One region of the Latilactobacillus sp. genome, then DNA from elsewhere that is predicted to be linked to it. Evidence: riboswitches for the same ligand, from Rfam matches in the RefSeq annotation. Region 1 holds a riboswitch; each other region holds the start of a gene.
The links. Region 1 has a riboswitch for thiamine pyrophosphate ahead of thiM (hydroxyethylthiazole kinase). Riboswitches for the same ligand answer to the same signal wherever they lie in the genome.
Positions count from the first base shown of each region.

Region 2: it holds a riboswitch for thiamine pyrophosphate, as region 1 does, so the genes downstream of both, tenA (thiaminase II) here and thiM (hydroxyethylthiazole kinase) in region 1, are expected to answer to the same signal.
Region 3: it holds a riboswitch for thiamine pyrophosphate, as region 1 does, so the genes downstream of both, thiT (energy-coupled thiamine transporter ThiT) here and thiM (hydroxyethylthiazole kinase) in region 1, are expected to answer to the same signal.

Region 1 covers NZ_JAMQEX010000005.1:33,356-38,463, reverse strand. The annotation lists gene thiE (thiamine phosphate synthase) at 1-222, opposite strand, end outside; gene thiD (bifunctional hydroxymethylpyrimidine kinase/phosphomethylpyrimidine kinase) at 215-1,027, opposite strand; gene thiM (hydroxyethylthiazole kinase) at 1,020-1,829, opposite strand; TPP riboswitch at 1,901-2,006, opposite strand; gene nagE (N-acetylglucosamine-specific PTS transporter subunit IIBC) at 2,235-4,253, shown strand; gene NDN60_RS03860 (DUF1002 domain-containing protein) at 4,313-5,108, opposite strand, start outside.
Region 2 covers NZ_JAMQEX010000001.1:87,277-92,384, reverse strand. The annotation lists gene NDN60_RS00510 (diacylglycerol/lipid kinase family protein) at 1-674, shown strand, start outside; gene thiW (energy coupling factor transporter S component ThiW) at 706-1,212, opposite strand; gene tenA (thiaminase II) at 1,205-1,888, opposite strand; TPP riboswitch at 2,001-2,090, opposite strand; gene NDN60_RS00495 (GNAT family N-acetyltransferase) at 2,155-2,403, opposite strand; gene NDN60_RS00490 (NUDIX hydrolase) at 2,738-3,238, opposite strand; gene folP (dihydropteroate synthase) at 3,235-4,320, opposite strand; gene NDN60_RS00480 (bifunctional folylpolyglutamate synthase/dihydrofolate synthase) at 4,331-5,108, opposite strand, start outside.
Region 3 covers NZ_JAMQEX010000001.1:222,480-227,587, forward strand. The annotation lists gene NDN60_RS01115 (heavy metal translocating P-type ATPase) at 1-1,754, shown strand, start outside; gene thiT (energy-coupled thiamine transporter ThiT) at 1,794-2,396, opposite strand; TPP riboswitch at 2,445-2,543, opposite strand; gene xerS (tyrosine recombinase XerS) at 2,610-3,668, opposite strand; gene NDN60_RS01130 (NADP-dependent oxidoreductase) at 4,488-5,108, opposite strand, start outside.

The sequences.
Region 1 (5,108 bases):
AAAAGGCACGTGATAAGTACGACAAAGTGCTTGCGCCTTTTTGGCGTAGTCGGACCGCATTGCGTCAGTTGGTAAGCTATTTGGGCCCTTATCTCTGAATTGAAAGCAAGTAATCCCAGCTTGTAAAGCCTGGTCAAGTATAGGTAAAAAGTTTTCTCGACCAGTATCTTGTGTACCAGCCACTAAATAAGTTTGGAGTATTTCCTGGGCAATATTAGTCATGTTCAACCTCCTGATAAGCCCAATGATTTGTGGGGCCGTGACCGTGGCCGACTGCAATTGGATTGGCAATGGCCGCTTGAATGAAGGCTTTACTAATCTGAATGGCTTTTTTGAGTGGGACTTGTTTAGCTAGCTCGGCGGTTAGACAAGCCGAGAAGGTGTCACCAGTGCCGTGGGTGCGAACGGTCGCAATCCGTGGTGTGTTTAACCAGTCGTCACTACCATCAGCGTAGAGAACGTAATCACAGGCTTGGTCACTATTATCGAGATGGCCACCTTTAATGATGATATTTTTAGCACCCATTTTTTGCAGTTGCGTTGCGGCGATTTTAAAATCGGCAGTTGTTTGAATTTTTTGACCGGTTAACACCTCTGCTTCTGGTAGGTTAGGTGTTAAGACAGTTGCCAAAGGTAAGAGTTCTGATCGTAAGGTGTCAATGGCGGAGTCGGCTAGTAGAGAGGCACCACCTTTTGCAATCATAACCGGATCGAGTGTTAAGGGGCCAAAGTCGAAGCGCCGGAGGTTTTGGGCAACGACGGCGACGTGCTCAGCATCGGCGAGCATGCCTGTTTTACAGGCTCGGATCTTAAAATCGGCTGCGAGCGATTCAAACTGTTTGGTGACTAGTTCGAGCGGTAGCGGGAAGCTATCTTGAACGCCAATGGTATTTTGGGCCGTAATTGCGACGACCACGTTGGTGGCAAAGACGTGGCGTTCTTGGATGGTTTTAATGTCGGCTTGCATACCAGCACCGCCACCACTATCTGAACCGGCGATTGTTAAGGCTTGTGGGAAATTATTCATGAGTTAAGACCTCCGTGACTTGTGCATGGTTTTGAATCTCAGTTGCTGTAATGTTAAATAAACGGTCTAATAATTGCGGATAAAAAGAACCAGGTAAAGGCGTTGGCATTGCTTCGGCGACTAATTGCCCGGCAACGGCAAAGGTCGTTGCTGCGTCGATGGCCGCTTGATAAGGATTGTCAGGACTAACGGCGACAAATGCGGCGCAAAGACCAGTTAGCATATCGCCAGAGCCGACGTGGACTTGGAAAAGTGGCGTGCCATTGGCAACTTTAGTCGTGTGATGACCATCAGTGATGATATCGGTTGGACCTGAAAGTAAAATGGTTGTTTGCTGTTTTTTAGCAGCTGTTTGAGCAATTTTTACGAGATCAATTTCGCCATTGCCTGCATCAATACCATTAGCTTGCCAGTCTAAACCAGCTAGATAAGCAATTTCCCCCGCATTTCCGCGGATAATTTGGGGTGCTCCCAATGCTAAGAGTTCATCGATAATTTTCTGACGATAATGAATTGAACCGACTGCGACCGGATCGATGACGACTGGTTTAGCTTGGCGATAAGCTTCAGCCATTAAAGTCTTCATTTGGTGAATGGGTTCAGCGGATAGTGTCCCAATATTGATGCTGAGTGCCTGCGCAATAGCGACCATTTCTGGGGCCTCTTCAGGATCACTAGACATGATTGGAGATGCACCGATTATATTTTGAACATTGGCGACTTGATCGACCGTGACGCTGTTGGCAACGTTGGTGATAATCGGGTTAGCTTGTTTTATCTGGTCTAACAGTGTCTTTGACATGCAAAAAACCTCCCTTAAAATCAAAAAAACCACTTTTAGATGCACGAATGCATAGAAAAGTGGTGTTGGTTTAATAGAGAAAGGCACTTTCCTACGCAAGTCTGAACTTACAGGTTCAAAGGGATCAGGTTGTACAAACCTATCTCAGTTCTTCTAAGAACACCCCTAGTGCAAAGCGATTAAATTGTACCTTCAGTATACGTCAAATCATTATTTTTGCAACCGTTTTAATTTCAAGGCAATAATTAATGCCGTTATACGGTATAGACCAAAATATTTTCGAATTAAGAAACCGCTTTATTCCGTGACCTTAAAGGTCTATACCGACTATTAAGCGCTTGCTTATCGTTTGCATTAATGATTTAATATTGTTAACGAAATAAATGAATGAATGGAGAACACCTTATGAAGAATTACTTACAACGAATGGGTCGTTCATTAATGTTGCCTGTTGCTGTATTACCAGCAGCCGCAATTTTGATCGGGATTGCTAACTGGGTTGGCAATGGCGATTCAAATGCAAACGTCTTTACAATTTTCCTAGCAGCTGGTGGCGGCGCAATTTTAAACAACTTGCCATTATTATTTGCCGTTGGTCTAGCCCTAGGGATGTCTAAGGATCAGGATGGGGCAGCCGCACTTGCTGGTTTAGTCGCTTTCTTAGTCCCTAAGACCATTTTAGCACCTGCCTCAATTCAAGCGATGCAAGGTTTATCAGATATCGCTGAGGTGAATCCAGCCTTTGGTAAAATCGAAGGTAATGTTTTAATCGGGATTATCGCCGGTTTAATTGCAGCTGCAATGTACAATCGTTTCCACAACGTGAAGTTGCCAATGGCGCTTTCCTTCTTTAGTGGGAAACGTTTGGTGCCAATTATGGCCGCAACAGCAATGATGGTTGTTTCAGCAATCTTGTACTTTGTTTGGCCAGCTGTCTTTACTGTTTTAGTATCATTTGGTGAAGCAATTTCAAAACTAGGCTGGGTTGGTGCCGGTTTATACGGTTTCTTCAACCGTTTATTGATTCCAACTGGTTTACATCACGCCTTGAACTCAGTGTTCTGGTTTGATGTTGCTAACATTAACGATATCGGTAACTTCTTGGGCGGTGCGAAATCACTTGCTGCCGGAACAGCCGTGATTGGTAAAACAGGGATGTACCAAGCTGGTTTCTTCCCAGTCATGATGTTTGGGTTACCTGCTGGTGCCTACGCAATTTACAAGAACGCTCGCCCAGAACGTCGTAAAGCAACAGCTTCATTGATGTTAGCTGCTGGCTTTGCGTCATTCTTTACAGGGGTCACAGAACCACTTGAATTCTCATTTATGTTTGTGGCATGGCCACTCTACGTTCTACATGCAGTATTCACAGGGATTTCATTAGCCGTTGCTGCTTTCTTCCACTGGACAGCCGGCTTCGCATTTAGTGCTGGTTTAGTCGATTATGTTTTAAGTTTGAAAAATCCAGTTGCCAACCAACCATTGATGTTATTGGTTGAAGGCTTAGTCATGGCAGTTATTTACTACTTCGGTTTCAACTTTGCCATCAAGAAATTCAACTTGATGACACCGGGTCGCGAAGCAGATGATGCTGTTGATGAAGATACTGCCGGTGTCGAAACAGATGCTACTGATGACAAATTCATGATTCAAGCAAAACGGATCTACGCTGCAATCGGTGGTAAAGACAATATCAAAGTAATCGATAACTGTACGACTCGTTTGCGTCTACAATTAGAAGACACAGCCAACGTTAACCAACCGGCTATTAAGGCCGCTGGTGCCGCTGGGATTAACGTCTTAGACAAAACCAATATTCAAATTATTATCGGAACAGAAGTTCAATTTGTGGCGGATGCCCTGAAAGAACTTTATAACCACAACACACCAATCGCAACCAGCGCACCAGAACCAGCTGCTGCACCAGTTGAAGCCCCTGTTGATAGTGATATTAACTCAGGTGAGACAGATGTCTTTTACGCAGTTGCAAACGGTGAATTGATTGATATTGAAAATGTTGATGATCCAACTTTTGCACAAAAGATGTTAGGTGACGGCTACGCAGTCGTACCAACTGATGGCAAGATTGTCGCACCAGTTGATGGGACAATCATGACGATTTTCCCAACGAAACATGCGATTGGCATTAAGACGACTAATGGTTTGGAAGTCTTAGTCCACATGGGAATTGATACGGTTGAATTAAACGGTGCACCTTTTGAAGTCGCTGTTGAAGAAGGCCAAACAATCAAGCATGGTGACTTACTGGCAACCGTTGATCTTGATCAAATCGTTGCAGCTGGTAAGCAAACAGCGATGATGGTGATTATTACAAACATGCCAGCAGTTGCTTACATGAAGTTCAATAATATGGGCCAATCAGTCCAAGCTGATACAGTTGCCGTAAAAGCAACCACTAAATAAACAATCAAAAAACGCCTGACGAATTAAGTTCGTCAGGCGTTTTTGTGTGGTATAAATCATTATCCAAATAGGTTTTTAAAGAAGTTGCCAATACTATCGAATAATTTTTGAATGAAGTTACGGTTACTTTCAGTGTTTAATTTGTCGAAGACATTCTTAGCATTACTTTGAATGTTATCCATTAATTTACCGGCTTGGTTCTTAAAATCATCTGATTTAAGCGCACCAGAATCTTGAATTTTAACGAGTAAGTTAATGATTTGTGTCTTTTGGTTATTGTTGATGATTGTTGTAAGGTTATTTTGTTCTAATTGATTATTAACGATGTTGGTAATTTGGTTAACGGTTAGGTTATCACCCTTGTTAGCCATGTCTTTTTTAGCACCTGTTACGGCGTTGTTAAGTTGTGAATCAGTATAGCCGTCAGTGCCTTTGTTAGCTTGGGTAATATCACTGAGGGTGCTCATTTCGTCTTGAGCGGCGGTAACTTGTGATTGATTTAAGGTTTCACCATTTTCCGCGAAAGCGGCGTAAACGCCGGCGAGCGCACCAGAACCGTCAATTGGTACGGCAGAAGTAACGTAGATCGTCGCGTTTGTGACGCCGGCGGTTAACGCTGCGTTTTTATATTGGTTCGCGGTAATTGTTGTGATATTGTTGCTGCCGTTAAAATCGACAATCTTAACGTTAATCCCGGTATTGCTATTATTTTTTTGAATCAACGCACTAGAATAAACGTTGGAATCCGCGTTAAAAGTTTGTTGATTTTGATCGAGATATTTAACGAGGGTTGAACCGGTGACCGTTAATTCATCAGAATCGGTGATGTTAGCGGCGTTTTGAAGCGTTGAGAGG
Region 2 (5,108 bases), on a different contig from region 1:
GCTCTGGTAATGATTTCGCGCGTGGAATTGGCTTAAATAGCGATCCACTACAAGCGCTCGAACAGATTCTTGCAGCTACCGCCCCCGTCAATATCGATTTGGGTGTCTATCACGATGCTCTCAAGAACGAGACTGGTTATTTCGTCAACAATGTCGGTATTGGTTTTGACGCTTCCGTCGTCAGTATCACTAACAACTCTAAAAGCAAACGCTTCTTAAATAAATGCCATCTCGGCTCCTTATCTTACGTCTTCTCGCTAATCCAGGCCTTTACATCGCAAGATGCTTTCCAAGTGACCGTCAAGGCCAACGGATCCGTTAAAAACTTTAGCCGTGGTTTTCTTGTCACAACCACGAATCATCCTTACTTTGGCAGTGGTGTTCCCATCATGCCTTCTGCCCGCGTCGATGATCAAAAACTCGACCTCGTGGTGATTGAAAAGTTGAACGTTTTCTTCTTCTGCTACCTATTCATCATGATGCTAATGGGCAAACACACCCGCTATAAGACGGTTCATCATTTTAGAACTGATGATCTTGTCATTCGAACCCAAACGTTAGAATTTGGCCAAGTCGATGGCGAAGAAATGGGTAGTCGCGCATTTGATATGCACTTCAAGGTCACATCCCAACCCTTCTGGCTAACAACAACTAAAACAGAACAATTCAAATAAGCTTTTACAAATTAAAGAAGAACAACGCCATTTAACGTTGTTCTTCTTTTTTATTACCTATAAAAATCGTGGTTTCCTTTAATTTAAGCCAGGATAACCCAGCAATTAGGCTGCCCGAAATGGCGCCGCCAAAAAAGCGTGGTGTGTAAACGAACCAAAATAAACCACTAGCACTACCGGTAAACCAAATCATAACGGGATAAGAAAGTAACGAGCCGATTAAACCCGTTCCTAAAATTTCGCCTGCAATTGCCCAGCCAATATGCCCGCCATAGCGATAACCAAGGCCAGCTAATAAAGCGCCAAAAAAAGCCCCCGTTAAGGCTAAAGGTGGAATCCCCAGTAACATCATTCTTAAAACGGCCGTCACTAACGCCATCACGGTTGCATAAATTGGCCCCATCAACACTGCCGCTGTAACGTTCAGAACACTCGACATCGGTGCCATGCCTTCAATGCGAAATAACGGCGATAAGACGACATCTAGTGCAATCATCATCGCAAGGATGGTTAATCGTTTCGTTCGTCTATTATTCATCGTATTCGTCCCCACGCAACCATTGTTCCTTACGATAAGCCATCTCCCAAAAATGATATTCCAATTGGCTGCTACGAACAAACGCCTGCACCATTTTAACCTGATCTTCCGCTGAACTGGCTGCATACAAGCGATTTAAAACAGTGCCCATCATTTGAATTTCATCCTGCAATTCAGCCATCGTGTAGGTTTCAATCCAGCGTTGATAATATGGATTAGGTGAAGCCGGCTGTTGACTTAAAGCCATTCCGATATCACCGTATAACCAAGCACATGGGTATAAACCAGCCGCCGCGATGGCGGGGTTATCCGCAAATAATTGCCGATACATATGAGCAACATAGTGATCAGTTGTCGGCGCAATGGGCGTCGCTCGAACCTCAGCAGCCGTTATTTTTAAAGCTTCAAAGAATTGTTCCCGAACGATCATTTCACCATCTTTCAAACCAGTTGCGCTTAGTGTCATCAACGCTTTTAATTCTTGATCCTGACAGTGATCGGCGACGATTTGATGTAACTTTCTGAAATGACGAAGATAATAATGATCTTGAATCAAATAATACCGAAATATTTCTTCTGGCAGCGTCCCCGCTTGCAATTGAACGATAAACGGATGACGTAAACTACCTTGCCAATATGGTGCAGCTTCTTTACGAACAATACTTGTAAATGACATGTTGCCCCTCCTGTACGAATTGAAATCAATTCACTTCTGGGGCCACTTGACAAGCACTCAAAATACCCGCCAATTAAAAATTGACGGGTACCAAAATAAGCACGTTTAATCAACAAACGACACGACATTTCCCTGCGCTAGTCCTAACTATATCAGGTTCAATGGGTATAATCTCAGCTCTTAGGCACCCCAGATGCGTTATTCAATTATGGCTTCATTATAGCACGGATGGAAGCGGTTATTCACTAAAATCATCATCAAGTGACTCAGTCTACTGATGATTGCTCTTTCTCCATAACAAAGTTGGTCAATAAAACACCTTGCCGTGCTACTTGTTGTTCTCGAATCACCTGATAGCCCCGACTTTCGAAAAACGGTCTGGCTGTAATCGAAGCATGCGTGATAACTCGGCCTGCAACAGCCTGCTCGAGCTGATGACAGATAGCAGTCGCTACGCCTCTTCTTTGATAATCGGCATGGACAAATAACCGATCGAGGTAGCCAGCTTGATCAATATCTCCAAAACCAATCAGGTTATCATTTTCAAGTGCAACAACACTGAAATGTGATTACAGCGATTGATCCCACTGCTTTAAATCAGGCTCACCAGTGGCCCATACAGCCAACTGCGCTTTCGTATAATCGCCAGCATTCACTGTATGCACTCTTATAAAACAACTCTGCGACTGCTTGACAATCCCCCGGCTGATAGCGTCTAATCTCCAATTATTTAGTCCCTCTTTAATCTTTTTCTTCATGTCTAATTGTAATCGTCATTTGTTTCTCCTAGTAATAATTCTTTTAATTTTTAAAAAATATCTGGCTTATCGGTAAAGATAAGCCCTCACCTCATTGAAGTTTAAAATAGGGTTGAAATTCCGCCGGCACTTCATCTTGTGAAACCCATTGATTGGGGAGCTCGGCCGCTGCACTTGGCTGCTTGCTTGCAGTGATTAAATAACGATAATCAATGTGCATGTGGGCTGCTTGCTTTTTCAATGGGTTATCCGGAATCTTGATCAAATTGGCATCCACCAATTGTGCTTGCTCCCCGACTAGTCCTGTTTCCTCCAATAACTCGCGTAGTGCTGTTTGAACTGGCGTTTCAGACAGTTCAACATGTCCCGCCGGTAACAACCATTGATGCAAGTACGGATGGCGTACCATCAACAACTGATTATTTTTAAATACGAGGGCACTAGCCGATAAATGACATTGATCGTTGACCGCCCGATAAAGGGGCCGTTTTTGTTGGGCCATCAATTCACTAATCGTCTGATACTTTTGCGGATCATTAAACGCTGCTGACTGCTCAGCTAGCCGCTGAATTTGCGTTAACAAATCGTTCATGAGCGCGCCGCCATTAACAGGTCTGCTTGCTGATAGCCTTTGAACAAGTTAATCATTTTATGCGTTGCTAAAACATCGTGCACACGCAGAATACGGGCTCCCTGTTCAATCATCAGTTGTTCCAATAACAGCGTTGAGGTTAAGCGTTCTGCCATCGGATAATCAAATTTGCTTTCCATAAAGCTTTTCCGAGAAATCCCCGCCATGATTGACGCACGATACTTCATTGTCGGTTGAATGCTATTGAGTTTAAACAGATCCAGTGACGCTGTATTTTTAGCGTGTGAAAAACCAACGCCTGGATCCAAAGCAATTTGTTGGCGTGTTAACCCGGCCGCCTCAAGACTCGCTAACGTCTCTTGGTAAAATTGATCGAGTATTTCAAAAACATCATTTTGATAATGGCGGCCATTATACATCGTGACCACTGCGGGCCGGTGTTGGGCGACAACTTCGAGCTTAGCCGGTTTATCGAAACCATCGATATCATTCAGAATTGGCACGCCGCTTGCGACTGCCCGTTGCATAACATCCGCATTATTGGTATCAACTGCCAATATCGCGTTGGGCCATTCCTGTTGCACTGCCGCAATCACGGGTGCAATCCGTTGCCATTCTTCATCAGGCGTAATTTCTTGATAACCTGGGCGCGTCGATTTGCCACCGACTTCAATCACCGCTGCACCATTGGCCAAATCAGCCTCAATTTTCGTCATAATCTGGCCTAGCGCTTGACTGGGTTGCCCATCATAAAAGGAATCCGGTGTACAGTTAATAATCGCGTAGACAATTGGATCAACCGTTAAATCGAACTTGAAACCAGGACCGGTCCATAAAATCTGCTTGGTACGCCAGATTTGTGTCAATTGCACATTTGGCTGACCAAAATATTGTGCCCATTTTTGCCGTAACGCCGCTAGTTGAAAAAGACTAAATTGCCCAAGCCATTGTTGGTCCAACTGCTGAATTAGACAATGACTATCTAGACAAAGCCGTTGAAGCTTCTCGATTTCAGCTGCATCCCCACTAAAGCTTAACAGCGTATGATTTCCTTGATTAGGTTGTGCTTCGCTAATTTGCATATGATCCTCCCTAGCTCAAAAAGTGTTGCCGAACTGTCTTTAATAAATAAAATGACCCTACAACTAAGATGACTTGCGGTTTATTCCCCGTTGCAGGTTGACTAGCCGCCCTTAAAGCCGCTTCAATTGCTGGATATTCAGGTGCTGTTTGGCCTGTTATCTGCGTGTATAGCGCCCCTAATTCAGCAACTGGTAATTGTCGGTCATCCTGATTGATGGGGGTCGTTAAAATAAACCGCGCTGGTAGTTGCGTTAAAAGCTGCAAGCATTCAGCAACCGCCTTATCTTTTAAAAAGCCAGTCACAATCGTTAAATCGTAATCGCCGTAGCGTTCTTGGACACTCCGGACAAACTGCCGAATGCCATCCGGATTATGGGCACCATCAATCACGACTAGCGGTTCCGTTGCCAGGCGCTCAAAGCGGCCTGGTAAGCGGACCTGCCCCAAAGCACGTTGTAAGACGATTTCGTCTACCGCGTGCCCTTGATCACGACAAAACTGCCGATACCACGTCAATACCGTTAGCAGGTTCTCTAATTGATAGGTCCCCGCCAATGCCAAAGAAACCGTTAATGGTTCACGCTCTGGTAATTTAACCGTCACTTCTTGGCCAGCACTGGTTGGATAACTTGTCACGAACCAATCACGAGGGGCAATCTGAAGCGGTGCTGATTGCCGCTTAGCTTCAGCCTCTAAAACGTTTAAGGCTATTGTCGTTTGTTCAGAGGCCACAATAACCGGGGTCTGTGGCCGGATAATTTTGGATTTAGTCGTAGCGATTGCTTCA
Region 3 (5,108 bases), on a different contig from region 1:
GGATTACCGCATTAATATTAGCCTTTTTATGTCAACAACCACTGTGGGCCCAAGTATTAGTTAGTCTAGCTGGGGGGTTAGTCGCGTTATCGATGCTGATTGAGATGATTCGCACTTTAAAATCAGGTCGATATGGTGTTGATTTACTAGCCATTACGGCGATCATTGCAACACTCGCTGTTGGTGAATATTGGGCTGCCTTGATGGTCCTCGTAATGTTAACAGGCGGCGATTCCCTGGAAGATTACGCCGCGCATAAAGCAGGGCGGGAATTAAAATCATTATTGGACAACTCGCCCCAGGACGCGCATTTAATGCGTGGTGACGGACTTGTCGATGTTGCTGTCGACGAACTCCAAGTCAATGATCAAGTTGTTGTGAAGCCAGGAGAACTGGTTCCGGTTGACGGTCATATCATTGAGGGGTCATCGCTGTTTGATGAATCGTCTCTAACCGGTGAATCACGCCCAGTTGAAAGAACAATCAATGAGCCAATTATGTCAGGGTCAGTAAATGGTGAGACATCAATCACGATGGTGGTCGATCAATTAGCTATTAACAGTCAGTATCAAGCAATTGTTAAACTGGTTGAAAGCTCAGCAGCACAACCTGCCCATTTTGTTCGTTTAGCGGATCGCTATGCCGTACCATTTACATTAGTGGCGTATTTGATTGCAGGGGTGGCATGGTGGCTCTCAAAAGACCCTGTGCGCTTTGCCGAGGTCTTGGTGGTCGCGTCGCCATGCCCGTTGATTCTCGCGGCACCGATTGCGCTTATCTCAGGTATGAGTCGTGCCAGCCGGAATGGGATTATCGTCAAAACGGGGACGACAATTGAAAAATTGGCGTTGGCCAAATCAGCTGCTTTTGATAAAACCGGCACGATTACGAATGGCCAATTAACCGTGGATCAAGTTGTACCGATGATTGATATTGAACCATCGGAGTTATGTCGTTTAGCAGCCAGTGCTGAACAAGCTTCGGCCCATATTCTGGCTCGTTCCTTACTACAAGTCGTCCCAGCAGCGCAATTATTAGAAATTATTAGTTTAAAAGAAATGACAGGTGCTGGTGTGACTGCCCAATTAGCATCTGGACAGACGGTTCAAGTCGGTAAATTTGAATTTGTGGCGCCTGACCAAGCTAAACAATCCCAGACACAGACAACTGTCTACATTGGCATTGACGGGCGTTATGCGGGCTATATCACATTTATCGACCATCTTCGCCAGGAAGCGCCTCAAACGATGTCAACGCTCCATCAGCTCGGTTTACAGCGCTTAATGATGCTCACAGGGGATCAGGCGACAACCGCTAAAGAGATTGCGGCTCAAGTTGGCATTGATGAAGTTCACGCTGGGTGTTTGCCTGCCGATAAGATTCGACTCATCAATAATGTCACGCCGGAGCAGCGGCCGATAATCATGGTTGGCGATGGTGTTAACGACGCACCATCCTTAGCGAGTGCCGATGTCGGAATTGCGATGGGTGCTCACGGTGCCACAGCAGCGAGCGAATCCGCAGATGTCGTCATTTTAAAGGATGATTTGAGTCGGGTTAGTGGCGCCATCACGATTGCACGGGATACAATGCGGGTGGCGCGCCAGTCCGTTTTGATTGGGATCTTCATCTGTATCGGATTGATGTTGATTGCCAGTACCGGTGTCGTGCCAGCTTTAATTGGGGCCTTATTCCAAGAAGTTGTCGACACAGTTTCGATTTTATACGCATTACGTGCTAGAAATGACCATTAAAAAAAGAGGTCGCTGAGGGCCTCTTTTTTGTATTGTTAACTATTTTTCAGATTGCACTTTTAAAAACATATCTTTTGGGAGGTATAGTTTCGGAATCATCGCTAATAAAATCCCAAAGACGATACCATTTAAGATGAAGCCGGCAACGAAACTACCGCCATTCACAGTTAATGAATAGAGCCAAGCATTCATTCCTTTAGGCGCGTATGAGCCCCAGTAGATGGCCCCAGCTAAGAAGTGGCAGAAGTATTTGGCGAAAGTACCAATGAAAGCTGCGGACCAAAGGAGCGCAATCGTTTTTACTTTGGTATTTTGTTGGATACTTGCTTGAACTGGTTTTTGTAAAACGCCAGCTAGGCCAACGACCATGAAGGCAATCGTAAATTCAAGTAATCCTTGCCAAACATTGAGAACGCTCCCGTTGCCGAGGCCTCGTAAGACGAGGTCTAAAAGGCCCCAGATTAAACCCGAAACCATCCCAGCCGCGGCGCCGCGACGGAGACTATAGATAATAATGGGGATAATCCCAAAGGAAACCTCAATCGCTGATGGCCCTACAGTATGCGGAATATATTCCAGAGCCATCGCAAATGCCGCGATAATGGCCCCTTCAATTTGAATCAATAACCGTTGATGTTGCATAAAAATAACCCCTTTTCTTGGTTAACCAACACAAAAAAGGAGTTAAAGTCTCAACTCCATCACAATTCCTACGCTTGTCTTAACAAACAGGTTCGAAGGGTCTGATCATCTAATCACTCTCAGCCAATGGCTCCCCTTTGCGATGGTTAATATTTAAATTTTAAGAACGTTTTCAGTATACCGGATACAACAAAGATGTCAAGCAATCAAGCTTCATTCGAGCTTATCCATTGCCGAGCGCTGTTCGTCATCAACCACGTGCGTATACAAATGGGTGGCCTGCGTGGTGGTTTGGCCCAATTGGGTCGCTACGATCGTTTCGCTGTGGGTCGCTGACATCAGATCGGTTGCGAGTGTATGACGGAATTTATGCGGCGTTAGTCGAACGCCAAAAGCTTCAGAGTACTTAGCTACCAGTTTTTCAATGGCATAGTTACTGATTCGCTTCGCTTGACCGCGATACTTTGTGACAAATAAGGCCCGTTCGTTAGCGGCTAAATAGCGTTGTTGCCGGATTTGAACGTAATCTTGCAGATAAGGTAAACCCCAAGGTGCGATCGGCACGGTATCTTGTTGACCGCCTTTGCGAATAACCGTAATTGTTAGTTGTTCAAGGTTTAAATCAGAAACGTTAGCTTGGGCGAGTTCGGAAAGACGAATGCCGGTAGTGAGTGCCAATACGCAAATCGCAATATCTCGTTCACAATTTTGCTTATAAGAAGCGAGTTGGCGATTAGAGAGCGCACTGGGATAGTCGACTTGCATAAAGGTAATGAAGTCGTGTTTTTTATCGCCGGTGAGCAACTTTTGACCGATATGGCGGGAACGAGTGGCCATTGTCTCGGAAGATTTCAGGAGTTTAACTTTTTTCATGACGTTCCGGTAAAAATAAGGTTCGCCATCAGCTTGTTCGGCTTCAATCGTCAGGAAGTACCAGAGCGCATTCAAAGCGTTGATAGAGCGATTAACAGCCTGAAAGGAGAGCTTGTGATTATTTACTTTTCGTTTATTCATTAAAAAGATCTTATAGAGTTCGATATCTTCTAATTTCATCTTATCAAGCGCAACAAGAGGGATATCCTTAGTCGTTTGAACAGTAACGATTTGTTCGTCAATTAACCAGGAGAAGAAGCGGACGTATTCTTGGAGATATTGATAGAGCGTTGCAGAGGAGTATGCATTGGCTTGCCGATTAATATAAAATTTACGGACGTAATCGGGAAGATCCGCCAAGCGTTGTTCACATAGTTCGAGATAACGTTGTTGGTCCATGATTGAAACCACCTTAATAGAGAATTATAGTTATTTTAACAAAAAAGCGGCGAGAATACTACAAGTGTTGTTAAAACCATAATTTTAACAACACTTGTTTGGCGAATTTTAACCACTAACCCGATAAATCTGTTTTCAGACCATCTGCAGCAGCCATTTAAAAACGAATAAAATGCCTGTTTAACGGTCTTTCATTCTATTAAAACGTTGATATAACAGCATTTATAGCATGATTAGGCCAATTTGAGCATCAAATTAGCGTTTTATTGAACTCGGATTATGTTAATGATTATCAATTTGAGCCTCAAAATTATGGATTTTACAGCTGTATAAATCAATCTTGAGTTATTTAATGAATTTCATGTGGTTATTGAGCATTAATGATTAGGCAATGGTTTTAATTTGCGATCAGATCAGTAATTTAGCATTGAGATTTGTTAATCGTAGTTGAATTTTTTTAATGATTGCTACTTTAGGGAAAGTATTTTAAAACGTTGCTAAAAGGATTTGCTAAATTAAAGACTTAAATACAACTTAATAAGTTAAAATCAGCCACTCTTTTAAAATAAATATATACTTCCTATAATATATATTATGTAAACTAGAATATTTTTTTTATTTAATAGGTCCCCCACACCGTCTTTAATCACCGTAATCGATTATTTTTATGTTGAAAACTAGATTAAATTTAATTGAACTGCTTGGTTATTTGAACTAGCTAAAAATGGCACCAAACAGTACTTTAGAATTTAGCACAGGCCATTTAAAAAAAGCCCAGATACTGGTTAAATACCAATAGCTGGGCTTTTTAGATTTACTTTAGTCAGTTAGTCGAATTACAACTTTACCGGCTAATTTACCATTAGCAACTAATTCCAGTGCATCTTGAACGTGATCAAGATCAAAATCGTGTGGATCGATAGCTGGTGTAATGTGATGTTTTTCAACTAATTCAGTGACTTTTTTAAGTTGTTGGCCATCCGAACGCACAAAGATGAAGCGGTAGTCAACTTGAGCTTTACTAGCGAGTTTATCCCACTTCTTACCGACTAAACCAAATAAAAGTCGTTTCCAGGCAGGTAATTGGTGCGTGATAGCAAAATGCTTATTAGGACCTGCCACCAAACTTAATAAACGGCCACCGGGTTTCATAATTGAAAGTTCACGTTCGATATCTTGAGCCCCACGAGTATCGATAACGTAATCGACATCGTTTAATACCTGCCAATAATCGGTTGTCCGGTAATCAAGGTATTGGTCAGCACCTAATTCTAGAATATGCTCACGTGCTGCAGCGTTCCCTGAGACAATGACTGTTAAGCCTAAAGATTTAGCGACTGGCACGGCTAATTGACCAAAACTGCCAGAACCACCAGGAATGAAAATCGTCTTCCCTGCTTCAACAGCTAATTCTTCCGTGAGGCCTTGATAAGCGGTTAA